Regions from separate parts of the Planococcus shenhongbingii genome, predicted to be linked through region 2. Evidence: predicted binding sites of a transcription regulator. Region 2 holds the regulator's gene; the other holds the start of a gene.
What was found. Region 2 encodes NrdR, which represses ribonucleotide reductase genes. Its sites were predicted from a motif close to AACACNATATATNGTGTT; they were not measured.
Positions count from the first base shown of each region.

Region 1: a site for NrdR is predicted at 6,249-6,266, ahead of QWY16_RS08550 (vitamin B12-dependent ribonucleotide reductase). Genes of this name have one in related genera too.

Region 1 is NZ_CP129235.1:1,704,575-1,719,877, reverse strand. It holds gene accC (acetyl-CoA carboxylase biotin carboxylase subunit) at 1-410, opposite strand, end outside; gene accB (acetyl-CoA carboxylase biotin carboxyl carrier protein) at 424-918, opposite strand; gene efp (elongation factor P) at 1,164-1,724, opposite strand; gene QWY16_RS08560 (M24 family metallopeptidase) at 1,742-2,809, opposite strand; gene aroQ (type II 3-dehydroquinate dehydratase) at 2,806-3,246, opposite strand; gene QWY16_RS08550 (vitamin B12-dependent ribonucleotide reductase) at 3,654-6,215, opposite strand; gene QWY16_RS08545 (lipoate--protein ligase family protein) at 6,404-7,183, opposite strand; gene QWY16_RS08540 (rhodanese-like domain-containing protein) at 7,343-7,726, shown strand; gene QWY16_RS08535 (AAA family ATPase) at 7,807-9,078, shown strand; gene gcvPB (aminomethyl-transferring glycine dehydrogenase subunit GcvPB) at 9,147-10,610, opposite strand; gene gcvPA (aminomethyl-transferring glycine dehydrogenase subunit GcvPA) at 10,603-11,970, opposite strand; gene gcvT (glycine cleavage system aminomethyltransferase GcvT) at 11,998-13,110, opposite strand; glycine riboswitch at 13,255-13,347, opposite strand; gene QWY16_RS08515 (shikimate kinase) at 13,486-14,001, opposite strand; gene comGF (competence type IV pilus minor pilin ComGF) at 14,208-14,645, opposite strand; gene QWY16_RS08505 (hypothetical protein) at 14,633-14,881, opposite strand; gene comGD (competence type IV pilus minor pilin ComGD) at 14,922-15,303, opposite strand, start outside.
Region 2 is NZ_CP129235.1:1,462,854-1,478,156, reverse strand. It holds T-box leader at 107-342, opposite strand; gene dnaI (primosomal protein DnaI) at 446-1,381, opposite strand; gene QWY16_RS07325 (replication initiation and membrane attachment family protein) at 1,382-2,746, opposite strand; gene nrdR (transcriptional regulator NrdR) at 2,758-3,234, opposite strand; gene speD (adenosylmethionine decarboxylase) at 3,349-3,732, opposite strand; gene QWY16_RS07310 (glyceraldehyde-3-phosphate dehydrogenase) at 4,044-5,057, opposite strand; gene coaE (dephospho-CoA kinase) at 5,158-5,763, opposite strand; gene mutM (bifunctional DNA-formamidopyrimidine glycosylase/DNA-(apurinic or apyrimidinic site) lyase) at 5,773-6,642, opposite strand; gene polA (DNA polymerase I) at 6,658-9,279, opposite strand; gene QWY16_RS07290 (carboxylate--amine ligase) at 9,867-11,081, opposite strand; gene pnpS (two-component system histidine kinase PnpS) at 11,097-12,494, opposite strand; gene QWY16_RS07280 (response regulator transcription factor) at 12,491-13,198, opposite strand; gene QWY16_RS07275 (MaoC/PaaZ C-terminal domain-containing protein) at 13,244-13,720, opposite strand; gene mdh (malate dehydrogenase) at 13,959-14,897, opposite strand; gene icd (NADP-dependent isocitrate dehydrogenase) at 15,123-15,303, opposite strand, start outside.

The DNA.
Region 1 (15,303 bases), 240 kb from region 2:
ACAATTCCAGTGGATCCTGGAACCACAGGAACACCTGCTTGGCGCATGGTTTCACGCGCTACATCTTTAGTTCCCATCTTGGAAATCGCATCCGATGTCGGACCGATAAACATGATATCGCAGGCTTCGCAGAGTTCCGCAAAACTTGCATTTTCAGCTAAAAAACCATATCCCGGATGGATGCCATCACAGTTCGTCAGTTTGGCCACTGAAATGATATTGGAGAAATTCAAATAGCTGTCTTTAGAAAGTTTCGGCCCGATGCAATAGGCTTCGTCAGCCAATTCAACATGAAGCGCTTCTTTATCCGCTTCAGAATAAACAGCCACGGTTTCAATATCCATTTCTTTGCAGGCGCGGATAATACGGACTGCTATTTCACCACGGTTTGCGATTAATACTTTTTTCATCGGTTTCCCCTCCTCAGTTAGTTTTTACGAGGAATAGAGGCTGACCATATTCGACAAGCTGACCGTCTTTAACGAGAATCTCAGCAATTTCCCCATCCACTTCCGCTTCGATTTCATTGAACAACTTCATCGCTTCAACGATGCAGACCACTTGATCGGCAGAAACTTTTGATCCCGGCTGAACGTATGCCGCTTCATCGGGAGACGGTGATTGGTAGAATGTGCCAACCATCGGCGACAGGATCTTATGTAGATTTTCGTCTTGCACAGCAGGAATTTCAGGAGTTTCTTCTGAAATCAGTTCTTCCGCCTTTGCAGCCGGTGTCGGTACTGGAGCAGGTGCTGGCTGTGCGGCCGGTGCCGGTTGTGCTGGAGCTTCAACTGCTGCGTTTGCTGATACACTGTTTTTCTTCAATTTTACTTTAACTCCATCAGCTTCATAGCTGAATTCGTCAATCGATGAGTTATCCACCAGTTTAATAATTTCTCGGATTTCTTGGATTTTCAATTCGCTCTACTCCCCTTTATGTATATCGTAGTTATTACTTCATTTTAGACTTTTTTAAATCAATTTGAAATAGCCAGTTGACATTTAAAAAAATAGGCCTCTGCGAAAGAGGCCGCTTTCTTTATCACGCTTTGGCTGCTTTGATGCTTCAGCCTGTCAAGCGAGTGGTCAACTAACCGTTTGAGTCCGATTTCTGGAACTTCCTGGCAGCAGGATAAAACCCTCCGCTTAAATGGCCGTTCTTTTTATTGTGCCCGTGAAACGTATGAAGAATCTGTTGTGTTGATGATCAGCTTGTCGCCTTCATTGATGAAAAATGGAACCTGCACAGTCAATCCAGTTGATAGCGTAGCCGGTTTTGAACCCCCGCTGGCAGTATCGCCTTTGATGCCCGGGTCAGTTGCAGTAACCTCAAGCACTACAGTATTCGGCAATTCTACTCCCAAGACTTCTCCCTGGTATTGAATTACTTGAACTTCCATGTTTTCTTGAAGGAATTTCAATTCATATTCAATGCTTTTCTCCTGGAGTTCGATTTGGTCATAAGTTTCTGTATCCATAAACGCATGTGTATCGCCGTTTGCATACAAATACTGCATTTTACGGTTGTCAATTTGTGCTTTCGCCACTTTCTCGCCAGCGCGGAACGTTTTTTCGTTGACGTTTCCTGAACGCAGATTGCGAAGTTTCGTACGGACGAATGCAGCGCCTTTGCCCGGCTTTACGTGCTGGAATTCCATGACGCGCCAAATATCGCCATCCACTTCAATTGTTACACCTGTTTTAAAATCGTTTACTGAAATCATGTTAGTTCCTCCGTTTGTTATAAAATGCGAAGCTCTTTTGTGGAGTGAGTTAAACGTTCATTTCCTGACTCAGTTATCAGTATATCATCTTCAATGCGTACTCCGCCAATTCCCGGAAGATATATCCCCGGCTCCACTGTAACGGCCATTCCCGCCTCAAGAACGGTCTGCGATTTAAATGATAACCCAGGAGCTTCATGCACTTCAAGTCCAATGCCGTGGCCTGTAGAATGTCCAAATGCTTCCCCGTAGCCTTTTGATTTAATGTAATCACGGGCAATGGCATCCGCTTCAATGCCGGTCATGCCCGGCCCGATTTTTTCAACGGCCATCACTTGGGCATCCAAAACAATCTGGTAGATTTCCTTCAGCTTGCCGGAAGGTTCACCCACTGCTACAGTACGGGTGATATCTGAAATATAGCCGTTGTACAAAGCTCCGTAATCGAGCGTGATGAAATCGCCATTTTCGATTTTTTTATCCGTCGCCACCCCGTGCGGCAGAGCTGAACGCAAGCCCGATGCGACAATCGTATCAAACGAAGAAGAAGTCGCCCCTTGTTTTCTCATGAAGAATTCCAGCTCATTGGAAATCTCCAGTTCTGTCTGGCCTGCTTTGATGAATTTACAGATATGTTCATAGGCATCATCGGCGATTTTAGCGGCTGCTTTTAAGATGCTGACTTCTTCCGGAGTCTTTATCATCCGGATTTTTTCAATCAAGCCGCTGATTGGTTTTAAGTCAGCTTCGATTTTCGCTTGGTATTCGAGGAATGATGCATAAGTTACGTAGTCTTTTTCAAAAGCCAATGATTTCACAGCAAGATTCCTTGCGATTTCTGCAGCTTCTTCCAGCAAATTCGTTTTTGCCTGGACGACTTCGAATTCCTTCACTTGGCTTCCCGCTTGCTCGGTATAGCGGAAATCGGTAATGAAGTAAGCTTTGTTCTGCGTCACAAGCGCCAGCCCAGCCGTGCCGGTAAATCCGGTTATGTAGTGCAGATTATACTGGCTAGTAATCAGCAAAGCCTCGAGTTGCTGCTGTTCCATTTCGGTGCGCAATTTTTGAAGTTTCAATGGGGTCATCCTCTCGCTTGTTTGAATAGCAATGCATGCAATGCCAATTTATAGACGTCTTGGCCAAAACCCGTTATTTGTCCGGCTGCTACCGGAGCGATATGGGAGTGATGGCGGAATTCCTCTCGCTTATAAACATTGGAGATATGTACTTCAATGACAGGAACCTGGATCGAAGCGATGGCATCCCTGATGGCTACGCTTGTATGGGTAAATGCTCCGGCATTTAAAACAATGCCTTCTGTGCCGTCATCAGCAGCAAGATGAATCCAGTCGATCAATTCACCTTCATGGTTGGACTGCATGCACATTAAATTGATGCCGTTGCCCTGGGAAAACTCCATCAAGTCCGCTTCCAATTCATCAAGTGTAAAAGTACCGTATGCTTCTTTTTCGCGCTTTCCAAGGCGATTTAAGTTTGGTCCATTCAGGCACAATATCTTCATTTTCCCACTCCTCTCCATCACAGTCTTCACTATTTTATCATACGGCAAAAAACGAGCAACCATTAAAAGAAAAACTGGAAATTCTTCAATTGATTTGCTGATTTATTTGTTAATCCCTTTTCTTTTTAACTGAACCGGTTTTTCTCTGTCTTTTTCATTTTTTATTTCTTGTTTTAGGTTTTGAATTTTTCAAATTGGCCTTATGTAGTATTTTACATGTATTATCTTTTTACTGTCTTACAGTTTTTTCGATTGCCAAACTCGTTTCTGAATTGATAAAGGTTTGTGTTAGTGCTTTTTTATATTTTTCCTCTTGTAGTTTTCTACATTTATTGCCTTTTCTCTTCACGAAATTATGAAACGGCAAAAAAACGCGGCGGCCGGAGCCGTCGCGTTTCTGGTTCTTCTTATAGTCCGCATTTTAATTGAGCGTTGCAGTTGGTGCATGTATTGCAGCCGCCCATTTCTTCAACGGTCCCTTTTCGGCAGACCGGGCAAGTGTCGCCCACTTCTGATCCGATTGTTACATTGGTTGATCGCAAATCCTGGATCGTATCAATAAGGACGATTGGGCGTTTCCCTTTGACTTCTTCTTTGTGGTCTTCTTCTTCGAAAGTGTTTTCTTCCGCTTTCAGCGTCAGCACTTGCGAATCACGGCTGCCGTCAACATAAACCGTGCCGCCTTTTGCTCCGCCTTTGTACAAGCGCTCGTACACGCCTTCTACTTGTTCGACCGTATAGCCGCGCGGCGCGTTGACCGTTTTGGAAATCGAAGAGTCAATCCAGCGCTGAATGATGCATTGCACGTCAGCATGAGCTTCCGGAGCTAAGTCCATTGAAGTCACAAATGCTTTTGGCAGGTTTTCTTCATCTGCATCCGGATTGCTTTTCAGATACTCGCGCACGATGTCGGCTTTAACTTCGATAAATTTGCCAAGACGGCCGCTGCGGTAGTAGGTGAATGAATAGTATGGCTCAAGGCCGGTTGAAACGCCAACCATCGTTCCAGTAGATCCTGTCGGCGCTACTGTCAGCAAGTGAGAATTTCGGATGCCGTTTTCCAAAATGCCTTCGCGCACTTCTTCTGGCATGCCTTGCATAAAGCCGGTTTCGGTAAAGGCTTTACGGAGAGCCGCTGTTTCTTCATCGGTATTTCCAACAAGGAACGGGAAGCTTCCACGTTCCACTGCTAAATCCGTTGATTGCTCGTATGCAGCAATCGCGATCGTCTTGAAGATTTCATCGACCAGCTCATTGCCTTCCGGTGAACCGTATTCTTTGTCGCAATAGATGAGAAGATCAGCAAGGCCCATTACTCCAAGGCCGACACGCCGTTCCCCAAGAGCCTGGACGCGGTTTTCTTCAAGGAAATAAGGAGTCGCGTCAATAACATTATCCTGCATCCGGACACCGACGCGCACCGTTTCTTTTAAAGCTTGGAAATCGACTTGTTTCGTCACCGGGTCTGCAAATCTTGCCAAGTTGACTGCCGCCAAGTTACAGACAGAATAAGGAGCAAGCGGCTGCTCACCGCAAGGATTCGTCGCAACAACTTTTTGTCCGTACGCTGTAGCATTGGTTTTTTCATTGGCGTTGTCAATGAAGAAAATGCCGGGTTCAGCGGAATAAGTGGCACAGACATTTATCAAATTCCACAATTCACGGGCTTTCATCGTCCGGTAAGTGCGCACTTTATGGCCCATTTTTTCCCATTCGCGCACATCGCCGATTTGATGCCATTGTTCGTTGTAGATCGCCATCTCTTCTTTTGAATAGGATTCCACTGCCGGGAAGCGCAATTCGAAATCAGCGTCTTGTTCTACAGCTTGCATGAAATCGTCCGTCAACGTAACCGAGATATTGGCGCCAGTCAGGAATTCTTCGTTATGGACAGAATAGGTTCCGCCGTCGCGCAGCTTTGTTTCCGCGTCACGCATGATTTTTTCGTTAAAGCCGCCCATTCCAGGAATTGCCCGGTAGTTCAGGATGCCTTGATACATCGCTTCTTCCTGTTCAGTCAACGGTTTGAATTTCAATTTATTATGCGCCAGTTTTTTGATCGTTTCATCTTGTGAGTTTTCGATCAAATAACGCAGGATGCGCGGGTTCTGCATCTTGGAAATGATGAATTCCGCAATATCCGGATGCCAGTCGGCAAGCATGATCATTTGTGCACCGCGGCGCGAGCCGCCTTGTTCCACCAGATGCGTCAGTTTTGCGATGTCATCAAGCCAGGATACCGACCCCGATGATTTGCCGTTGACTCCCCGTGCCAGCGTATTGCGCGGGCGGAGCGTTGAACCGTTTGTTCCGACCCCTCCGCCTCTTGACATGATTTCCATCACTTGTTTGCGGTGATCCGAAATTCCTTCGCGTGAATCCGCGACAAACGGCATGACATAACAGTTGAAATACGTTACATCTGTATCTGCTCCCGCTCCGTACAAAACACGGCCTGCTGGAATGAATTTCAAACCGACAAGCTGTTCGTAGAATTTTTCGAACCAGTGCTGGCGTTTCTCTGGAGTCGTTTCCACCGATGCCAGACCGGTCGCATTGCGTTTTGCGATTTGTTCGTAATAAACTTCAAGCGGTTTTTCAATAACATCTAAAGTACGGTTGACGATTCCGCTTTCTTGTTCGCTTTCCTTGTCGATGGCACTGCGATAATCTTCTTCAATCCAGATTTTCGCTGTGTTTGCCTCTTTATCGATTGAAACGATAAATCCAAGGCCGCGAGCCGGGAATTTCGGATCTTCTTTAACGGTTAAAACGACGAAATCGCCGGCTTTAAGCGTCTTTTTTTCCGTATCTTTAAAAGAATACCGGTCAATCATTACGAGACGGGATACCCCTTTATGCGTAATTTTCATCTCAGGAGTAATCGCATGAACTTGCGGGAATGCCTGAATATCTTTGTTTAAAGAATTTGGATCAAGTGTGTATTGAGTTTGTGTGACAGAAACCATTTGACAATTCCTCCTTTGTATTATATGGAGTTAAACACTATATATAGTATTACTACAATTCCCATGATACTAGATATTGAAACTTTTTTAAATAACAAAATTTTGCTCAGAATTTTTTTCCAATTGGAAAACCGATAGAATCAAGCTTTTCAAATGAACCCGGTTTTGAAAATGAGCCAAAAGGCTCCTTAAGTCCGAAAATTCCAATCATCGTTGCCGTACTTTTTTTCTTCAACGGCTTTAATGTAATCCAGCTGTTCTTCGTTCAATATGTATGGCTCTAAACTGATGCCTAAAGCATCCTGAAACCCTGTCTTAAAAGCTTCGATGCATTCTTCAATCGATGCGGGCTGTTCCCTCAGGGAATTGATTGCTACCGCTTTTCCAGGAATTTTCTCGCGCATAATTTCTTTTATTTCAGGCTTCCGGTACTTGAAGACGGACAGCAGTTTTTCGATATCCAAATCCAGAAGAATGGCGCCGTGCTGAAGGATAACGCCTTTTTGGCGGGTTTGCGCACTGCCGGCCACTTTCTTCCCTTCAACGACCATTTCGTACCAGCTTGGAGAGTCAAAACAAACAGCACTTTTCGGCTGCTTCAAATCCGCTCTCTTCTCCGCGGTATCCGGCACTGAAAAATATGCATCAAGCCCCAGATTATGAAATCCTTTCAACAAGCCTTCACTAAGCACACGATAGGCTTGCGTAACCGTCTCCGGCATATCCGGGTAATCTTCGCTGACGATGATGCTGTACGTCAGTTCATGCTCATGGAGCACCCCCCTGCCGCCGGTTGGACGCCGGACAAATCCGAGTCCGAGCTCTTCGACTTTCTCCATGTCGATTTCTTTTTCCACTTTTTGAAAATAGCCGATCGACAAAGTGGCTGGATTCCAGCCATAGAACCGGATTACCGGCGGGATAAGGCCTTCGCTATGCCAATCCAGTAAAGCTTCATCCATTGCCATGTTGAATGAAGGGCTGTTGCGCCCAGAATTTATAAAGTACCATTCCGAAATTTTCACAAGATCGCCCCCTAAATCCATTAAATAGTGTAACATTGCCATTGAACAAACGTCACTCCTTCTTTTATAATAAAGAGAGAATAGAAAGGGGCAAGAAGAACATTGGATTATCTGTATATCATCATAGGCGTACTGCTAGTCGTCATCATATTCGGTTTGATTTCTTATTTCCGGATTAAAAAAGCTGTCACAAACCTTACACAGGAACAATTTATCGAAGGCTATCGCAAAGCTCAGCTTATCGATGTCCGTGAGCCAAAAGAATTTGCCGGCGGCCACATTTTAGGGGCACGCAATATACCTCAGTCTCAATTGCGCCAGCGCTACAAGGAAATCCGTTCCGACAAGCCGGTTTATTTATATGACCAAAACGGCGCACGCAGCGGCCGTGTTGCATTGTTTTTGAAGAAAAAAGGCTATACTCAGCTGTATCAGCTGCAAGGCGGATTCAAACAATGGACCGGCAAAATTAAATCAAAAGGATAATTTATAAAAGTCTTTCCAAACAGGAAAGACTTTTTTTCTACCTAATGCCCATTCCATTAAAATGAAACGAGGGGAACTATATGAAACCGACAATTTTATTTCCGCACCATCATTCAATCCGTGAAACGTTGCCGCATTATGCCGACGTCGCCGCTGTCTCGGCACGCATTTTTACTCAGCTTGACGAGCGGTCACCGGGTTCTTGGATGCATATCGACATAACGGAAACCATCACTCAACTTTATACATACTTGCTTGATATGATGGAAAATGGCCAGCTGGCATATGAAACACTGTCGTTCATTTACGAAGCGCGTCCGATGGGCAAAATCGGCAATACATCGGATGATTTGCATAGCGGAAACTTAAAGATCCAAGAGACATTTGAGAATCGGCTGATTTATTTTCCAAAGCATGAAGTGGCGCTGACTCAATTGCCTTTTTACACCACTTCGGACAATAGCTGGCCTGAGTTTCAATGCTTTGCAAAATCCATTGAAGGTGCATTCCAATTTCTCGAAGATACGAATGAAATGCTGCGCCAGACGCTGATGAACAATATCACATTCCTGGTGGACGCTGAAGAAGGCGTGAAACGCCGCAATTACGGTGAGATGGCAATCGTCTCCCGGCAAGACGTCATGCTCGAAGAAGGCGTGAAACAAGACATATTCCGTTCCATCGATGAGTTTTTCAGAAAAGGCGGCCAGTTCTTCAAAGACTATGGCGTTCCTTTTAAACGGGGCATCCTGCTTTACGGCTCACCGGGCAACGGCAAAACAACATTGGTCAAGTCCATCACCGGCTCCACTGAAGCTCCAGTTGTTTACTGGCAGATTACCGAACACACAAATAGCTATACTGTCCAGGAAGTGTTCGGCATCGTTTCCCGGCTGGCCCCGGCAATCCTTGTCATAGAAGATATCGATTCGATGCCGGAGTTCATGCGCTCTGTTTTTCTCAATACGCTCGACGGCACACAATCGCGTGAAGGCCTGTTCATCATCGGCACGACGAATTACCCCGAACGGATCGATCCGGCGCTGATCAACCGCGCAGGGCGCTTTGACAGGGCTTACGAAATTCCTTCCCCGGATAAAAAACTGCGCAAGCAATATTTGCGGAAACTGGACGTCAAATCCATTTTTACTGAAGAAGAAATTGACGATATGGCGAAATTGACCAAAGGCTTGTCTATTTCGCAGCTTAACGAGCTTTATATGTCGTCTGCACTGAACTGGCATTATGAAGGCAATTCCGAATACGAGAAACGCATCCGTGAGCTTCAGAAGCAAAATAAACGGACCGAGCAGAACAATTGGGAAGAATCCGATTCGCCCATAGGATTTTAAATTTAGTAGGAAATCAGAAAAAAGCCCGTTTGAAAGGTTGTATACCTTCAAACGGGCTTTTCTTTGTTCTATTCAGCTTTCGTGTAGCGGAGCACTGGCTTACGGGCTGCCTGCGCTTCATCAAGCCGTTTGATAACCGTCGTATGCGGGGCATTCTGGACGATTTCCGGATTGTCTTCCACTTCTTTAGCGATTTGGATCATCGCGTCGATAAATGAATCCAAGGTTTCTTTTGATTCGGTTTCTGTCGGTTCGATCATCATGCCTTCTTCCACATTTAACGGGAAGTAGATCGTTGGCGGATGGTAGCCGAAGTCAAGCAGGCGTTTTGCCATATCCAAAGTACGCACGCCCAGTTTCTTCTGGCGTCGGCCGCTTAATACGAATTCGTGTTTGCAATGGCGGTCATACGGCAAATCGAAATGAGGCGCCAGTCTGCGCATCATGTAATTGGCGTTTAATACCGCGTATTCTGTTACCGCTTTTAAGCCGTCCGGCCCCATTGAGCGGATATACGTATAAGCACGGACGTTGATGCCAAAGTTGCCGTAGAACGGCTTGACGCGTCCGATAGAATCCGGGCGGTTGTAGTCGAATGTCAAACCTTCTGCTGTTTTCACCAAAACCGGTTTCGGCAAGTAAGGAATCAAATCCTTTTTCACGCCTACAGGGCCTGAACCTGGGCCGCCGCCGCCGTGTGGGCCAGTGAATGTCTTGTGCAAGTTTAAATGCACCACGTCAAAGCCCATGTCTCCAGGGCGTGCTTTTGACATAACTGCGTTCAAGTTGGCACCATCATAATACAATTTGCCGCCTACTTCATGGATAATGGCAGCCATTTCAAGAATCTGTTCTTCAAATAAGCCAAGCGTATTCGGGTTGGTCAACATCAATGCAGCTGTATCTTCTCCAACTACGCGCTTTAAATCTTCAAGGTCCACTAAGCCGTGTTCGTTCGATTTTACTGTCACCGTCTCAAAGCCGGCAACTGTAGCAGATGCAGGGTTCGTGCCGTGTGCAGAATCGGGAACGATGACTTTTGTGCGATTCATGTCGCCTCTTGACTCGTGGTAAGCACGGATCATCATCAAGCCTGTCCACTCGCCTTGCGCACCAGCAGCTGGTTGAAGTGTCACTTCATCCATGCCAGTGATTTCTTTCAGATGTTCCTGCAAATCGAATAACAGTTCCATTGCGCCTTGGACAGTGGATTCGTCCTGCAACGGATGGATATTCGCGAATCCAGGGAAACGGGCAACTGATTCGTTGATTTTTGGGTTGTATTTCATCGTGCAAGAACCAAGCGGATAAAATCCGGAATCGACGCCGTGGTTGCGCTTTGATAAAGCCGTGTAATGGCGCATGATGTCCAGTTCCGATACTTCCGGCAGCTCAGCTGCTTTTTCACGGATCAAGCCTTGCGGCAAGACGTCATTCAAATCAATTTCCGGAACATCAAGATCCGGCAGGCTATAGCCGATGCGGCCTTCTTTCGTCATTTCAAAAATGAGCGGTTGATTATCTTTATGCATGAGTAGCCCCCATTTCCTGCACTGATGCAGCAACTTCCTGCACGAATGCATCGATTTCTTCTTTTGTGCGCTGCTCAGTTACAGCAACAAGCATATGTCCTTCTAACTCTTCGTAGCTGCGGCCAAGATCATAGCCGCCGATAATTCCTTTTTCCAGCAATCCGGTATTAACTTCTTTGACCGGAGCTTTTGTTTTCACGACGATTTCGTTGAAATGAGCGCCTTCAAATGCAATATCAAATCCTGCTTTTTTCAGTTGCTGTTTCATGTAATAAGTTTTAGTGATGTTCTGTACAGCGATATGTTTCGTGCCGACTTTTCCGAGCGCTGTCATGGCAACAGATGCTGCCAATGCGTTCAACGCTTGGTTCGAACAGATATTAGAAGTCGCTTTATCGCGGCGGATATGCTGTTCGCGTGCTTGCAATGTCAACACAAAGCCACGGCGCCCGTCTTCATCAACCGTTTCCCCAACCAGACGGCCTGGAACTTTTCTCATCAATTTTTTAGTGACAGCAAAATACCCGCAATGAGGTCCACCGAAAGCTTCTGGAATTCCGAATGGCTGCGCATCGCCTACAGTGATGTCGGCCCCAAGTTCACCAGGCGAAGTCAATGCACCCAGTGCCAAAGGATTGGCAGATACCGCAAACAGCGCACCTGCCCCGTGGATAACCGATTCGAAAGAAGCCAAGTCTTCCACTTGCCCAAAGAAGTTCGGATATTGGATCATCACAGCCGCTACATCATCATTGATCATGTTTTTCAATGCTTCAAGATCTGTATGGCCATCTTTCAATGGGATTTCTTCCACTTCAATCGATTGCCCTAGTGCATAGCTGCGGACAACATCACGCGACTCCGGATGAACCGCACGTGACACCAGGATTTTTTTGCGGCGAGTATGCGCCGCAGCAAGCATTCCAGCTTCTGCCAATGCCGTTCCGCCGTCATACATCGAAGAGTTGGCAAGATCCATTCCAGTCAATTCACTGATCATCGTCTGGAATTCAAAAATCGCCTGCAATTCGCCTTGGGAAATTTCCGGCTGATAAGGTGTATAAGCTGTATAGAACTCAGAACGCGAAATTACATGGTCGACAATAATCGGCTTGTAATGGTCGTAAACTCCTGCTCCCAAAAACGAAGCATAACGGTTTGAATCAGCATTTTTCGCTGCTAATTGCGCCAATTCTTTTATCAATGAAGATTCGGATTTGGCCGCTTTGATATTGTATTCGCCTTTAAAACGGACTTTTTCAGGAATGTCTGCAAATAATTCATCAATCGACTCGATGCCGATTACGTCCAGCATGTCTTTTTCGTCTTGAGACGTCATGGGTAAATAGCGATGTTTCATAGAATGCGGTCTCCTTTTCAAATAAGATTATTTAACGCGTTTATAAAACGGCGTTTCAACTGTCTTCGCTTTCAGGCGTTTATTGCGGATTTCAATTTCGACTTCAGTTCCGAGTTCAGCAAAATCAGTTGAAACCAGAACCAATCCGATATTTTTCTTAAGTGTCGGTGACTGTGTGCCTGAAGTAACTTCCCCGATCAGTTTGCCATCTGCATAAACCGGATAGCCGTGGCGTGGAATGCCTTTGTCAATCATTTCAATGCCGACAAGCTTGCGGGGCACTCCATTTTCTTTTTGGGCAGCCAATGCTTCTTTCCCGGTAAAGTCGGACTCTTTTTTCAGTTTTACAACAAAATTCAATCCGGCTTCAAGCGGCGTTATATCTTTAGACAATTCTTGCCCGTATAATGCCAAACATGCTTCAAAACGCAAGGTATCGCGTGCTCCGAGACCGCATGGCAAAACGCCGTCTTTTTCGCCTTCAGATAAAATTTTATCCCAAAGAGCGACTGTCGCTTCCAGATTTGCATAAATTTCAAAACCGTCTTCTCCTGTATAGCCGGTCCGTGAAACGATTACTGGATATCCGCCGACTGAAACATCCGTTTTAAAGCGGAAAGCTTTGATCTCAGAAAGGTCTTCTTCAGTCAAACGCTGCAATACCGTTTCTGCCAGAGGTCCTTGAAGAGCTAATAAACCGAATTGATCGGACTGGTTGTCAAGTTGGACATCACCGAATGCGGCATCTTGCATCCATTGAAAATCCTTTTCGATATTAGAGGCGTTAACAACCAGCATATACCGGTCATCACTGATTTTATAGACCAGCAAGTCATCAACAACACCACCATTTTCATAGCACATCGCTGAGTATTGCGCTTGGCCGTCTTTAATTTTGGAAACGTCGTTAGTCACAAGATGCTGCAAAAACTCCAGGCTTCCAGAACCCGTCACCATGATTTCGCCCATATGGGAAACATCAAATAGTCCAGCCTTTGTCCGAACTGCTTCGTGTTCTCCTTTAATGCTTGAAAATTGCACCGGAAGTTCCCATCCGCCGAAGTCGATTGTCTTCCCGCCATACTTCGAGTATGCCTCAAAAAGAGGTGTACGCTGTAATTGCCCTGTCACTTCACTCATTCATTTTCCTCCTCCAATAATCAAATTCCACAAAAAAAAGGACAGAGATTCCCCCTTGAAAGGGAAATCTCTGTCCTGGAACCTGAAAGTTTACCTTTACGGCTTTCCTCTTTGGTAGCTGCACAGCAGCGTTCTCCAGAGATGCGTCCTGCACGAGTCTTTTTGCCTGAGAGATTCATAACATTTCGTTACTTGCTCCTTCGGCGACGCTTTCGCGTTCTCTCCCCGTACAATCATCCGCCCAAATCGAATCATTTGGTCCAAACCGTTATACAGAATAGTATAACTTTGTCTATATCCTAACATTGTTAGGAGGCAAGCGCAATCAATTTTGTTTTGCGTTTGAAGAAGCGAATGTTTTACCTTAAATCGCATTCATCGTTCGCCTTTTAAGCGATTTACTTGGAAAGCGGCATATTGTGTAATTTGCCGCAATGTACGAAATTCCGTACGGATTGTAATGTGGGCAGCAGCTTTATAGTGGCGGTAGCGCGATTTGAACAAAGCTTCAATTTCTTCTCTTGTCGAATTTCTGACAATCGGCCGATTTGCATCTTTGTGGATCCGGCGCCAAATTTCCCTGAAAGGAGCATCCAAAAACAGCACTAGCCCTGTTTCACGCATGATTTTGCAGTTCACTTCACGCAAAGGCACACCGCCGCCTGTAGAAATAATGCAATTATCATGGCCATGGCTTTTCAAAAACTCTGTTTCCAGGTCCCTAAAATAAGCTTCTCCGCATTGCTCAAAAATCTCCGGTATCGTTTTACCGGTCTGCCGGACTATTTCCTTATCCATATCATAGAAGGGCAGTTTCAATAAAAAACTAAGCCTTCTGCCTACTGCACTTTTGCCGCAGCCCATAAATCCGACTAAATATATTCTTTTCATCTTACCACCCAATACTCCCCTACTGCTCAGGCATTTTATTTTGCTCAATTACCATTAGTAGTTGTATCGTAGCATGTCTATGCATATTTTCCAATCCATCGTATGTTTTGTATTGGATCGAATAGACAGCCAATCCATGGGAAAGCAAGAGCAGCGCAGACAAGAAAAAGACGGCGGAACAGGGATACAACGCGCCTTTATTGGACTTAAGGAGGAGTAACCACATACTCCGCCTCCTCTACAATGCCATTTGTGAATTCTGCGCGGACAGACAGCTTCGTCCCCACCAATTCAAAACGGCATTTTTTTAAATTGGTCAGCATGATTTCATGACCTTGCCTGAATTTCTGTTTTCGCACGTAGTATTCAAACGATTCAATATCATATTCCACGCTTTGTTGAAGAATGCGGATCCCTCCTCCGTTATTAATGATTTGAACTGAATCACTGCCTGCCAGATAAGCCTGTAAATCAACGCTGAACAATTGCCATTCCAGAAGTTTGGGGTTTGTTTCTTTTGCAAATGTCAGCATAAAACTGAAAAACAGCACAATAAGCGGCAATAAAATCATCAGCAGCATTAGTTCGAACAGCGAATTCAAAAATGCGAAACCTTTCTCATCGGGCTTTTTTATTCGATGCATATCGTTTCACTTGTTTGTTTGTAATTTTGATAGCTGACACAAAGTTCATCCTTCATTTCCCAGCTGTAAGTGACGCCGTTCACGCGCCGTTCCCCCTGTAAAATATTCAGCGAGTGGATTTCCTTGGCTCCTTCATGCAGCGTTTCATAGGCAATCAGCCGCTCTTTCTTCAAATGGATGGATTGCTGCAATTGCTGCATCACCGGCAGCAAGGTACCGAACAGTATAAATAACATAAACAGGCTCAGCATCGTTTCTGCCCAGGAAAATCCTTGTTCATTCAGAGAAAACCACCCTTCCTTTTCCCAAATGGACAACCATCGACTTGTCTCCTGTACTTGTTGAAAAGTAAATGGTGCCTGAACTTGATACAGAACCGTTGGCCGTAAAATACACGCCATTGATATTGCTCGTTTTTTTGACTTTTACAGACAACGGAATTTTACGGGGAGGCAGCCCCTTCTTGAGATTCCAAATCACTTCATAAGTATGGTCAGCCTCGCGGAAAACGACCATGACCGGAGCTTTGGTGCGGTAGCTTTCACTTTGGGCGAAATAAATATCGCGGAGCAGCAAATCGAAAAAACGGTCTTCTTCCTTATCGATTTCAAATGTCCGGTAAGAAGGGATGGCAATGCCGACAACCGTCATCAGCACT
Region 2 (15,303 bases):
AGATGCGTCGATTTCAATGCTGTTTTACTTCCTCATAATTAATTCAGCATTGAAATGCCACGCTTTCTTCTGTAGTTTTTTTGAACAAATAAAAAAAGCCTCATCCCAAAGGGACGAAGCTCTGTTCGTGGTTCCACCCTTCTTCTATTCCGGATAGAAAAAACTATCCAAAATGAAGCTCTGCATCGGCTAACGGGCCGGTACCGTCAGCTGCTACTAAAAAAGTTCACAGCTGCTGCTCGAAGGTGGTAAGCGTTTTGCCGGTACTTAAGAAGCTTGCAGCCTAGGCTTCTCTCTCTGAAAGTCGTACAATTCCGCTATTGTCCTTGTCAAAGCATTTTAAATCATAGTTCGATTATTTTTACTATACTGCTAAAAAATCAAAAACGCAACCACCTGTTCAAAGAAAAGCACTTACTTGAACGGCCATTTCCGCTTTTCTTTATTAATTTCTTCTATTTGGACCATCCAATTTTACTGGAATCGTCAAGGCACGGATGCGTTCCATGACACGCGCCGCTTTTAAATCTTCTTTTTCGCCGCGCTGCGAGTAAGTCAGATGATGCTGAAGTTCGGAGTAGCTGAAATTGGACGTCATGAAAGTCGGCAGCCTTTCTGCCATGCGGTAATGCAGGATGGTTCCGAGCACTTCATCTCGCGTCCAGCTCGACATCGCTTCCGCGCCGATATCATCAAGCATCAGGACGTCCGCTTTTTTTACATAATCCACTTTTTCCTGCAATGTCTGATCGCCGATCGCCTGCTTCATCTCGCGCATAAATTCCGGCACAAATACCAGCACGGTTTTGACGCCCATTTCGGCAAGTTCATTTGCCATAGCACTTAGTAAATACGATTTGCCGACACCGAATTTGCCGTAGAGAAATAGCCCTTTTTCAGGAAGGTTATCTGGACCGGTTGCTTTTTCCAAAAAGTCGCCTGCCGCAAGAAACGCTTCCATTCTTCTCGCATCCGGTTCAAAATCTGAAAAAGTCGCCTGCAGCACTTCTTTTGGCATATACATGCTGTGTATCATTGAAGAAGCACGGCGTTTATTGTCATGCTCATTTTTTAATCGACAAGGCGTATAGGCAATGCCGATATTGCCGCGTTCCAGAACCAGATTCGGTTCAAAGCCTTTTAGCGTATTGATGCAGTTTCCTAGACTGGGGCATTTATTGCAATCATGCGATTGATTGATATACTCGTATAGCTTTCCAAGTCCTTTATCAACAATGCTTTTGTCGATATCCGCCGAATGGTCTTCCAGGAACTTTTGAACACCTGGATGTTCCAGCACTTCTTTCCGCATATCATTATAGCGTTCTGAAAAAGCAGGGGCATTCACTACCCGTTTCAGCGTTTCGCGAATCGGCTCCATTTAATCACCTTTACCTTTCTTCAGCGCAAGTTTTGCGAGAAGTTTTTGTTTTTCCACTTCCAATTTATCATTTTTCGGTTCACCTTTACCTGCAGGAGCCTCATCTTTTTGATAAAACCATTCAGGCAATTTTTCTTCCCTCACTGGTTTCCTGCTTGATTTAGCTGTACTTCTCGATGCCGCAGTTGGAGAACCTTCCGATTTCCATTTAACGTACTGCTCGTGTTCAGTACGCGCTAGTTCCATCGCATCTTTCGCTGTCGTAACGTTTTTGCGCAGCCAATGGGATGCAATTTTTTCAACATAGGCTTTGGTCAGTTTCATATCGGTCCGAAGCAGAACGTATTGCAGCAGCACATTGACCACTGCCGGCTCCATTCCATATTGCAGCACAAGCTGATTGGCCAATTGGACATCTGCCGGCAGCGGTTCTTTGCCGTTTGCAATATCACGAAGCACTTCTACAGGTGATGCAGATTCCAAATACAAGATCAGCTCATCTTGTCTCGTTTTCGGCTTTTCCACAATCTTCGGTTCAGTTTTGTGGGCCTGGACTAATTGCGGCGCTGTTGTCGCCACTGTCAATTTATAATATTCAGATGCCGCCTTTTTTATTCCATCGGTGGTCAGCTTATAATCATCATCAATCGCCAATAAAATCACTTTTTGCATATCAAGCGGTCCCCAGCTGTATAGAAACGCCAGTTTTGCAATGGTGTCTTTTATCGTAGCCGTCAATACCCTTTTTGGCACCAGCTGTTCTGACAACCCTTGCCGCAGCAAGCCGAAATCAAAGTCTGAATCGGTTTGGTAGCTGCCGTTTTTGCGCTCTTGCAAATCCGGCTGTTCCGTAGGATATCCGGCTTTTGCATGGACGGGCTGATAAATATCCGTGAATGTGCGGGAAACTTCTTCGTAGCCTTCGCCTATTTCCGTATGTATCATAAAACGGTCTCTCACTTTCCGGTAAGCAGACTCCCCTATTTTGCTGAATAGAAACATCGACAGCAAGGGATCCATGAAAAAGCTTTTTGGATCAAGCGGAGGGCATAGATCATAGATGAAAGTACGGTTTTCAGTGTCTTTGCGATAAGTTCTCAGCAAACCGATCGCCTCCAATTGAATGCGCGCTTCAAAGATTTTGGCAATCGGAATGCCGAGAATATTCATCAATGTATAATGAGTCGCTTCTTCTTTTGCTTCTTCCCCTTCAGCCCACAGCGTCATATAAAAAGAGACAGCTTCCGCACCGATCAGCGGCTGATACAGCAAGGTCAATAATTGGCGGTCATAATTGGAAAATGGATACGGCAACCGAATTTTAAACGAATCCGCAGCTTGAAGTTCTTTATATAGTGCAGACATGGTCCACCGCCTTACTCAGATTTCTTGTCTTCTGGATTCTTTTTCAGTAAATCCTTCAATTCGTCAATAAACACCGTAATGTCTTTGAACTGGCGGTAAACGGAAGCAAAACGGACATAGGCAACTTCATCGATGCCCGCCAAGCGGTCCATCACCAGTTCCCCGACATCTTCGGATTTAACTTCAGCATTTCCAGTGCGCCGAAGCGTTTTTTCAATATCGAAAACTACTTGTTCTAACACTTCCAGCGGAACAGGCCGTTTTTCGCATGCCCGGATCAATCCTCTTAATACTTTCTCGCGGCTGAACTCTTCACGGGAACCATCTTTTTTGACAACAATCAAAGGCATTTCTTCCACTTTTTCAAAAGTGGTATAGCGGTAACCGCAGGATTCACATTCCCGGCGCCTTCTTATGGACTTATTATCATCGACTGGCCGCGAGTCAACTACGCGTGTACCATTATGCTGGCAAGCTGGACATTTCATTTTGACATCTCCCTAAACTTTGTATCTGCTCTATCTAGTATAACAAAATTTCTTCTGTAAAATAGAAAAAGCAGAGGATTTTATCCTCTGCTCGTTGTTTTCATGTTAAATGGATTATGCATTTACTGAAACTTTGGCTTTTCCAACACTGACCGGACCCATTCCGCGAGGCACTTCTACAAATTCCCGTGTACCGGAATTAAGTGCTTCTGCGATATAATTCGCTGCAATTGTCGGATCAAGGTCTCCACAAGTATATACATCGATACTTGCGTATCCGTGTTCCGGGAAGCTGTGGATCGTTAAGTGAGATTCAGAAATGATGACCACACCGCTTACGCCTTGAGGTGCAAATTTATGAAAAGCTACTTCTCTGACTTCCGCTCCGGATTTCAGTGCTGCATCAACAAAAGTCTGCTCGATAAAATCCATATCGTTTAATTTGTCAAAATCACACTGCCAAAGTTCTGCAATTACGTGACGTCCCATTGTTTCCATGGTTCGTTTCCCCCTTTGATATCATTTTGTTTTGTGCGCAAAATATTCAAAGTTGACTACCACGGGGGAAAGTTAGTCCAAAGAGGTCCTAACCCTTTAAGCAGTCATGTGAATAAAGATTGCTCCATCCGTTGCCATATAAGCATTGGTAACGAAGAAGTTCGCAGCCGTTTTTGGCTACGAATGTTAGTATATGATGTATTGAATTGAAATGCAATAAATATTACTTAAAATTTATTATTTTTTTCAGGAAATTTTTTCATAAAAAAGCCGCATCCCTGTTATATACGGGATGCGGCTTCTATTAATTATCAAACATAAACGATTGATTTTGCTACTTTTTTCGCTAAGTCAACCACTCGTGCCGAATAACCCCACTCATTATCGTACCAAGCCAAAACTTTTACTTTGCGGTCTCCGATCACCATCGTGGATAATCCATCAATGATGGCAGATTGAGTTGTTGTATTAAAATCAACCGAAACAAGCGGCTCCATCGTCAAGCTGAGAATTCCTTTCAGATTTCCTTCAGAGGCTCTGATAAACGCTTCGTTAACTTCTTCAATTGTTACATCTTGTTCAAGATCAACCACTAAATCGACAAGAGATACGTTCGGTGTTGGCACGCGAAGCGACATGCCATGCAGTTTGCCATCAAGTTCAGGAAGAACTAAAGAGAGCGCTTTCGCAGCACCCGTCGAAGTCGGAATAATCGACTGTCCACAAGCACGGGCACGGCGTAAATCTTTATGCGGATTGTCTAAATTTCTCTGGTCATTCGTGAATGAATGAATAGTTGTCATTAAGCCATTTTCAATGCCGAATGCATCATGCAACACTTTAGCTACTGGTGCCAAGCAATTCGTCGTGCAGCTGGCATTGGAAATGACATCGTGTTTCTCAATTTCCAATTTATCATCATTTACTCCCATGACAATCGTGATATCGACATTTTTGCCTGGAGCAGACAAGATAACTTTTTTTGCACCTGCGTCCAAATGAAGGCCAGCTTGCTCCCGGGAATTGAATTTCCCTGTCGCTTCAATAACGATATCAATGCCCATTGCTTTCCATGGCAGTTTTAAAGGATCTCGTTCATTGACGAGTTGAACCCGTTTACCGTTGACGATTAATGCATCTCCTTCTGCAGAGACGTCGCCATCGAAGGTTCCGTGATTTGTGTCATACTTAATCAAATGCGCTAAAGTTTCAGCAGGGTAGCTGGCATTAACAGCTGCAATCGTGATGTCATCCATTAGAATAGCCTGTCTGAAAACCATGCGGCCAATACGGCCAAATCCGTTAATCGCAATAGAAACTGTCATGTACGAGTCCTCCAATTAAATAAGTTATACTTAAATTTTTAATTCGTTATATAGTATAACACATTTTACGGAATCTGGAACCTTAAAGTAGTATGAATTATCATTCTTCTGTACTTTTTTCTCTCCACTGTTCCAAAATGCGATTTAACTGCCATTTGGTCTCTTCAATTGCGCCATTATTGTAGATGACGGCATCCGCACCTTCTTCTTTTACCGACATCGGCAACTGTGAAGAAATGCGGGCTTTCGCCTCTTTTTCGGTTAAACCATTGCGTTCCATCAGGCGTTTCAACTGATTTTCTTCCGTCACGCTGACTACGAGAACTTTATCGACCATATGCTGCAGCCGGCTTTCAAAAAGGAGCGGTATATCCATGATGACAATTTCATGGCCGTTGTTGAGTAATTCGGATCGCTGCCTGATCATTTCCACCCGTATTGCAGGATGAATCACATCGTTCAATTTTTTTCGGCTTGCCGGATCGTTGAAAATCAATTCGCCAACTTTTTTCCGGTCCATGCTGCCATCCGGAAGAATGATTTCTTTGCCGAATAATGCTTCAATTTCCTGCAGTGTTTCGCTTCCCGGCTCTACGACGAGACGGGCCACTTTATCAGCATCTACAATGGGATACCCCAATTCTTTCAGCATTTCAGATACGGTGCTTTTTCCGCTGGCAATACTTCCGGTTAAACCGATTATCATCTCATGACCTCACTTTTGGCAGGTTGGGCAATACACAGAAGTCCTTCCACCGATTTTCAGTGATTTCGTCGTGCTGCCGCATACCATGCATTGTTTTTTTCCATACATTCCGAAACGATTCTGCATACTGCCGGATTCCCCGTTTATATTCCGGTAATCCGATATCGTACTGCCGCCAGCTTCGATGCTTTCCAGCAAAATGGCGACAATCGCTTCAAATAATTGCACTTTCCGGATCCGGCTTATTCTGCCAGCTGCCCGGTTCGGGTGAATCTTCATTTTGTAAAGCGCTTCTGTGGCATAAATATTGCCGCAGCCGGAAATAACCTGGCCATCCATAATCACTTCTTTAATCGCTTTGTTTTTATATTTCGGACTGTCTGCCAGCTGCAGGAAATGTTCCAATGCCCCTTCTGCAAATGGTTCCGGCGCCATTAAAAGAAGCGGAGGATAATCCGCTTCTTCCTTCAATACTCTCATTTCCCCGAAACGCCGTATATCCGAGTAGGCAAGTAAATTGCCATCACTCAGAGTCAGCACAACATGGACATGGCGCCTGAATTTCTCTTCATTGATCGCCATTAGGCTATCGACATAAAACCATGCCCCTGACATTCCCAAATGGTTGACCAGTAAAAATTCTTCTTCTGTTTTCAACGTAAAATAAATATATTTGCTGCGACGTTCAACGCTGATAATCTGTGCTCCGATCAAGCTGTCGATAAACGAATCAGCTTCCATCTTTTTAATAATGGCTTCTTTTCCATTCGTTTTGGACACGCGGATGGTATCTGAAACAAATACTTCGCGAATCTTTTTCCCAATGGCGGCCGGGCGAATCAGGCGAACGACGCCTTCCACTTCTGGAAGTTCAGGCATCTGCAAGCCCTCCTATCATTTCGTATCGTACCAAGTATCTCCGAATGCAAAATCCGCTTTTAGCGGCACATTCAGTTGTACAGTATTTTCCATAATCTGTGGCACCAGAACCTTCAATTTTTCAAGTTCTTCAGGAGGCGCCTCGAATATCAATTCATCGTGTACTTGAAGCAGCATGCGGGTCTGCAAGCCTTCACGTTCGAGCGCTTCTGCCATATCGATCATCGCTTTTTTGATGATGTCGGCTGCACTTCCCTGTATCGGGGTGTTCATTGCAGTACGCTCCGCAAAACTGCGCAAGTTAAAGTTGGAACTATTGATATCCGTCAAATACCGGCGCCGGTTCATGAGCGTCGTAACAAACCCATTTTTCTTCGCTGATTGGATGCTGGAGTCCATATAGTTTTTAACTCCCGGGAAACTCTTTAAATAAGTATCGATAAATTCCGCTGCTGCTTTCCGGGTAATGTTCAAGCTCTGTGATAAACCATAATCACTGATGCCATAAACAATGCCGAAGTTAACAGCTTTCGCGGCACGGCGCATATCCGACGTCACTTGCTCAATCGGCACATGGAAAACATCGCTTGCTGTCTTCGTATGGATGTCCATATCATGCTTAAAAGCATCAATCAGGCTCTCGTCTTTCGACATATCTGCCAAGACACGCAATTCGATCTGTGAATAATCCGCTGCGACCATCAGCCAGCCTGGTTCCGACGGTACAAACGCTTTACGGATTTTACGCCCTTCTTCCAAGCGAACGGGAATGTTCTGCAGATTGGGATTGATGGAACTGAGGCGCCCGGTAGTGGTCAATGCCTGCTGGAAACGGGTGTGCACTTTACCGTCTTCATGGATTTCCTTTAATAAACCTTCTATATAAGTAGACAGGATTTTGCCGAGCTGGCGGTACATCAGAATCTGCGAAATGATTTCATGCTGCCCTTCCAGTTTTTCGAGCACATCTGCCGCTGTTGAATAACCGGTCTTCGTTTTCTTTAAAGCAGGCAACCCCAGTTTCTCAAACAATATTACTCCCAATTGTTTTGGAGAATTGATGTTAAACTTTTCGCCGGCACTCCAGTGGATGTTTTTTTCAATTTCGGCTAATTTCAGGCTCAGTTCTTCTCCCATAGCCGTAAGTTGCTCTTTGTCCACTTTGACTCCCAGTGATTCCATCGCTCCTAATATTGTTGCAAGTGGCAATTCCAAATTATAGTACAATTCGAATTGCTCGTTTTCCTCGAGTTTTTTCAGCACGAGTGGGCGGACTTCCCAAATGGTGCGCGCTTTTCTGGCAATGTGTTCATTCAAAATCGAATCTTCCGGAACGGCTTTTTTAGCTCCTTTGCCATAAATCTGTTCGTTCTGGGCAACATCCGTATAGCCATATTCCTGTACGATATTTGCCATATCTGTATATGTCAGTGATGGGTTGACAATATAAGCGCCTAACATCAAATCAAAATCGACACCGCCGACTTCAATGCCGCAGCGATAGAAAGCTGCTGTCGCCGCTTTGGAATCCGACATGTATTTTTTCTTGGTATCGTCACGGAACCATGTTTTGAAAGCTTCGGAATGCTTGATCACGTCCATCGGAACGACATAGGTCTTCGCTGCTGTAGCCAGTGAAACTCCGAGCAAGTCGCAAGTATGGTATTGCTCGTCGTATAACTCCAAGTGAACTGCCATTTCATCTTCCAAAATAGCCGCATCTATTTCCTGCAGCACTTCGAATTCCAGCTCTTCTTTAACCGTTTCTTCGGCTGTATATTCCATCTTTTCCAATAAGGATTTAAATGCCAGCTCATTCCAGACTTGGACCAATTCATCGTGGTCTGGTCCAGAATACACAAGTTCATCAATTTTAATATCGATCGGTGCATTGCGTTCAATCGTTGCCAGCTTTTTGCTGATCAAAGCAAGTTCTTCGTTTTCAACCAGCTTTTCCTTCAATTTTCCTTTTTGCTGTTCAATTGCTTCATATACCCCTTCAACTGAACCATGGGCTGCCAGCAACTTAAGGGCTGTCTTTTCCCCGACTCCCGGCACTCCTGGTATATTATCGGAAGCATCGCCCATTAAGCCTTTCATATCGATGATTTGCTGAGGTGTTAAGCCATACTTTTCCTGAATGTGGTCAACCGTGTATTTTTCAATATCGGTGATTCCTTTACGGGTAATATAGACCGTCGTTGAAGGAGAAGCAAGCTGCGTTAAATCTTTATCTCCGGAAATGACAATCACTTCGTCACCAGCTTCTTCCGCTTCCAAACTCAACGTACCGATAATGTCATCCGCTTCATAATTGGGCAATTCGTAACGCTTTATCCGGTAGGCATCAATCAATTTCCGCAAATAAGGGAATTGTTCCGATAACTCGGGTGGTGTTTTTTGGCGCCCGCCCTTATATTCACTGAACGTCTCATGCCGGAAAGTTGTTTTCCCGGCATCAAATGCCACAACTATATGCGTCGGTTTTTCTTCCTCCAATATTTTTTGGAGCATCATTGTAAAACCGTATACTGCGTTCGTATGGACTCCGTGTTCGTTTGTTAATAGCGGCAAGGCAAAAAATGCACGATACGCCAAACTATTTCCATCCAATAAAAGTATTTTCTTCGCCACAATATTACCCCTTTCAATAGGAAAAGCGCAGACGTCCGTTTAGCTCCTGCAGACTTAAAGTCTCGAGAACGTTGATACCGGCATCTAAACTACATACGCTTACTTCCAAAATCTTAGAGCTTATTTTATAAATGCAGATAAGCCTTCATTCCTTATATTTTACCACGCAGGCAAATAGAAAAGAAATGAAGGCTCAGGCTAATTCCAAATTCACTTACAGAATTTAGGGATATTGAAAATCTAAGCGTAGTATGATTGAATGTTATCTCTCTTCTACAACGTTTCACACACTCACTATAATAAGCCGACTCGCTTTCCCGCAGGCAAGATACTGGCCGACGCTTGCGAGGCCAAGTTTTTGCCATAAAGCAGCGCAGCGATGCAGGTATAATGCAGAAATATAAGTTTTTGCCTTACCCAAAGCGGCATTTAAAAGGATTATTTATTTATTCACTTCAGATAGCAACTCATTTTTAGCCAAAAAGAAAAAGAGCCCCGGGGAGGGCTCCTTTCCCTTCATGCGGTTGAAGGGGGTTCTATTAAACCTTAACATCCGAATATGAAGCTAGTGTTAATATTCTGTAAATATCTCACCATTGGTTGTTTTTATATTTCTTATAATAATTAACTTGGCGGGCGAATAAATACAATTTGCGTTTAAAATGTGTATCTTTCTTATAAAACAACGGGTTGACGTATTTGCCTTTTTTCAATAAATGATTGATGTCCCGCTGCACGGCTTTATTGTCGACAAATTTGCGCAGCACAATTTTCGGCACAACTGTAAACAAAAATTCTTCATTTAAATACGTGACCGGTTTTTCCACTCCATAAATCAAGTCATCGACAAGAGAAGAAGCCATATTATGGCCTAAAGCAGTCACGTAATAACTGGAGCGCCCTTGGCGGATATTCACTTCAAAAACCTTGAATTTGCCGTCCCGTTCATCGTATTTCAAATCAAAGTTGGCAAAGCCGGTGTAACCGACCGCTTCTAGGAAATGCTGCAGCTTGACCATCATGTCTTTATTGAAACGCGTGATCAACGCAGTGTAATTCCCGATAGCTGTAACCGTGTGCTCCTGCAATACCACTTGAGCGAATGTCACCAATTGCGTTTTGCCTTTTGAACTTGCATAGATGACGGAATCCCACATATATGTATCGTCTCCAGGAATAAAATCCTGGATAATCAATTCATCTTGGTATCCGCTGGCAATAATCGTTTGGATCACTTCTTGAAGTTCTCTCGGGTTCTCAACTTTATAAACTTTCTGCTGGCCATCGAATTTGTTCTGATTATATTCAATGCCATTGCTCGGTTTAATAATGACAGGATACATCATCTGCTCATCAAACGGCTGCTTGGAACGGCAATCATAGAAAAACGTAGTTGGCGTATCGATGCCATATGCCTTGCACAATCTATAGAAACTCGACTTCATCTGCAGCTGATTCATCAAATCTTCCGTAATGTAATTGAAGACAAAATGCTCTTTTAATGTCGCTGCATTTTCAATGATTAAACGGACGTATAAATCATTGGTGCCGACAAGCAGCAAAGTTTTTCCTGGCGTTCTATACTTGTGTGCGATTTCACAAAGGATTTCCGAAAACTGTGCAGGATCTGCCAATCCTGAGCGAAGTTCAATGTTCGTTGTTATGGTGCTCATCGCTGTAAAAGACAATGGCTCTTTTCCTATTAGAACAGGGTTGATATTATATGCTTCATGAAATGAAATTGCCATATTGTAGGCGTTCATATCTGTTCCTACAATAATCGGCAAAAAAGGTAAATTATCCATACGTTCCTCCTAAAATTAACTAGCTAAAGGCAAATGAATGGTAAAAGTGGTTCCCACTCCTACTTCACTTTCTACTTTCACATTTCCATGATGGGCCTCTATTAAATGTTTCACTATTGATAATCCCAGACCGGTGCCGCCTGAATTTCGGCTTCGCGCACGGTCGACCCGGTAAAAACGCTCAAATAGCCGGCCGATTTCAGACGCTTCAATGCCAATTCCCTGATCTTCAACTTCTATAACGGCTTCGCCGTCTTGCTGGTAAAGGCGTACGGTAATGGCTGTCCGGGAAGTTGAATACGAAATGGCATTGACCAGCAAATTCATCATCACTTGAACAAGGCGGTTAGGGTCTCCTTGTACAATAACTGGTTCAAGCTGAAGTTTCAACTGAATATTTTTTTCTTCAAGCCTTCTTTCGACTATTTCTCCAACCCGTTCAATGAGGTTCTTCATATTAGTGGGGACTGCATCTACTCGGAAGCCGGCTTGCTCGACTTTCGATAACTCAAGCAAATCTTTAATGAGCATTTCCAGCCGGTTGCTTTCCTTTTCGATGATTTCTAAAAATGAAAATGCCGTTGCTGGATCTTTGTAAGCCCCCTCAAGAAGCGTCTCTGTGAATCCTTTAATGGAAGTGACTGGCGTTCTAAGTTCATGGGAGACGTTTGCCACAAAATCTTTCCGAATTTGTTCGAGCCGCTTCAATTCAGTTATATCATGGGAAACAATGACAATCCCCAGCCATTGTTCATGTTCACCAAGAACCGGTGCCCCATAAACATCAATATGTTTGCTATGGATGCCTTGTTTGAATTCAAGCTGGTTCCGGGCTGCAGTTTCTGTCATAAATACTTGTTCAATAAAACGCTCCAATTCATATGGAATCCGGATTTCTTTATAAAATTTCCCATCAATATCTTCAGCCGCCAACTGAAACTCCTGCATAAAGGACCGGTTTACGAGTGTTATACCGCCTTGCCGGTCAATCATAATTAAAGCGCTGCCCATATTCTCAATCAAAGTTTTAAGGCGTTCTTGCTCCATTTCACGGATAGCGGTAATTTCCTGCAAGTTTCGAGCTAAAATATTGATTGTGGAGCTTAATTCCACCGTTCCGACATTGCTGTATTCAAATGCCCGGGCACGGTAATTTCCTTTTGCCAGTTCCAACGCTGTTTGAGTAACATTTTCAACCGGCAATGCCTGCACTTGTATGATGCGATAGCCGATAATTGCTGAAAAAATCATCGCCACCACAAATACAAAAAACAGCATTAGCCAAACCTCCGCTGTATTATGGGTTTCCGCATATATTGGAAAAAGCTGGCCAATTACAATCAAAAGGCCAGCTAACAGCACACCGATCCAAATCAGAATTGTCGTCAGCAATCGATGCCTAAATGATTTCATCCTGCTTTCGGCTCCTCGAATTTATAACCAAGCCCTCTAATCGTTTTAATGAAGACCGGTTTCCGGCTGTTTTCTTCTATTTTTTCTCTCAAGTGGCTGATATGTACATCTACTATGCGAGTATCGCCAGCAAAATCGTATTTCCACACAGCGCTAAGCAGCTGATCCCGTGTCAAAACACGATTTTTATTTTCCATCAAATACACAAGAAGTTCAAATTCTTTCGGAGTGAATTCAATTTGCTCTTCATTCAAATAAACTTCAAATTGTTCAGGAAACACTTTTAAACCACCGAATGCTAGTGCAGCTGATGGATTGCCGGACTGTGCAGCAGACTGATCTGCACGTCTAAGGACCGCTTTGACACGCGCTACTACTTCACGCGGACTAAACGGTTTCGTCATATAGTCGTCCGCCCCTAATTCAAGGCCTAATACTTTATCAAACTCATCATCTTTTGCTGTCAGCATGATGATCGGTGTATTGACTTTTTGTTGCCGCAAAGATTTGCACACTTCGACTCCATCCATTGAAGGCAGCATTAAATCAAGCAGAATCAGCGCTGGATTTTCATTCATCGCCAATTCAAACCCTTCTTTTCCGTCGTTGGCAACCATGGTTTCATAGCCTGCCTGGACCAGATTATACGATAACAAAGTAGCAATTGAGTGTTCATCTTCAATGATTAATATTTTCTTCAGCATTTAACATCCTCCACATTCAGTTTGAAACCCCCATTTCAAACCGCTTTAGAAATTATCCATCGCTTGAGTGGTCAGCTGGTTGATGATTTGCGGCGGATTGACCAAAACGGTGCCTTCCACTACAAGATTTCCTTCTTCATTGGTTGCTTCGATGCGAATGGTGACTTCGTTGTCTTTCACATCCACATCAGTAACTTCCAACAAAAACTCAATTGTTGAGTAATGAAAAACAGGCTGCTTGAACTTCAAGCGTTGTTCATTAATGTAAGACCCAGGACCAGGCAAATATTTGGAAATGGCAGAAGTGATAATGCCGGTCAACATAATATTAGGCACAACAGGCTTTTCAAAAACGGTTTGTGAAGCGAAGTCGTGCTGAATATACAGCGGGTTTCCGTCATTTGTCAAACCCAGATAAAGCAGAAGATCTTTGTCTTCAATTTTCTCTGTCAGCTTCAACTTTTCACCGACATTCATAGCTTCGACTTTCCGGCCTAGTTTACGCTTCTTTCCAAGCAACAATAAGTTTCCCTCCTAAATCTTGATACTCTTATAGTATCAATTAATGTCATAAAAGTGCAAGCACCCGCTCAATTGCAATAAGTGCTAAAAAGCTTTGCTGCAACAGTTGTTTAGCCTTTTGCGATTAGTCCCGCTGAAACTGCCCATAATAAAAATGCAAGTGCATGGAAACTTTCCATGGAACTGTACTTGAAAACAAAAAATCGAGCAGAATTACTCCTGCTCGATTGTCCTGTCATTAAGTTAGCACTTTCATAACGGCCTTAACAGATTCGGCTGATTTATCCAATAACGCTTTCTCTTCGCCATTCAAATCAATCTCGATGATTTTTTCAATTCCACCGGCTCCAAGAATCGTCGGGACGCCCAGGTAAATGCCTTCCATGCCGTATTCACCTTCCAAATAGGCAATGGCGGGTAATATACGGCGCTGGTCTTTAATAATGGCTTCTGCCATTTCCACCAATGAAGCGGCTGGTGCGTAATAAGCTGAGCCAGTGCCTAGCAAGTTGACGATTTCCGCTCCGCCTTTGCGCGTGCGAGCAACGATTTCTTCCAGCCGTTCTTTTGGCAGAAGGGTCTCTAAAGGAATACCGCCTGCATAAGAATAACGCACCAAAGGCACCATATCGTCTCCATGTCCACCCAGAACAAATCCAGTGACATCTTTTACCGAAACATTCAGCTCCTCCGCCACAAATGTACGGAAGCGTGCAGAATCCAGGACCCCTGACTGGCCGATGACGCGCTCTTTTGGCAAGCCGGATTCCTGGAATACAGTATAAGTCATGGCATCAACCGGATTGGTCAAAACGATGATTGTGGTGTTTGGTGAATGTTTTACAATTTCAGCAGTAACAGATTTCATGATTTTCTGGTTGGTTTGGACAAGGTCATCACGGCTCATTCCGGGTTTTCTGGCGATGCCCGCAGTAATGATGACCAAATCAGATTCTTTTGTATCCTCATAACTGGCAGTTCCTGAAATATGGGCATCGAATCCCTGGACAGGACCTGCTTCCGCCATATCAAGCGCCTTGCCTTTAGCCGGATTCTCCATTTGCGGGATATCGACCAGCACCACATCGCCTAGTTCTTTTTGAGCCAATAAGAATGCAGCGGTCGCACCAGTAAAACCCGAACCGATTACAGAAATCTTTTTACGTTTGAATGTCATAAAAACTCTCCTCTGGATTCGATTTTGAATAAGAAAAGCGCAAGCGCCTGTCAAGCCCCGACAAGCTGCTTTCAAGCTTGAAAGCCATGGCGCTTTTCAGCCATGGATTCAAGACTGAAGCGACCTCGAGGGGCTAGGCGCTGGAGTATAGACATTGAAAAATAAGCTGAATAGTTAAAATTTTAATTTATATGAAAAAAAAGAGGGGTTGCCCCCTCTCTTATCTTACAAGTTTTTAATTAATTCGTCAGCGAACTCAGAGCATTTCACTTCTTTAGCGCCGTCCATTAGACGTGCAAAGTCGTAAGTCACAACTTTAGAAGCAATTGTTTTCTCCATTGAATTCGTGATCAATTTAGCAGCTTCGCCCCATCCAAGGTGTTCAAGCATTAATACGCCTGAAAGA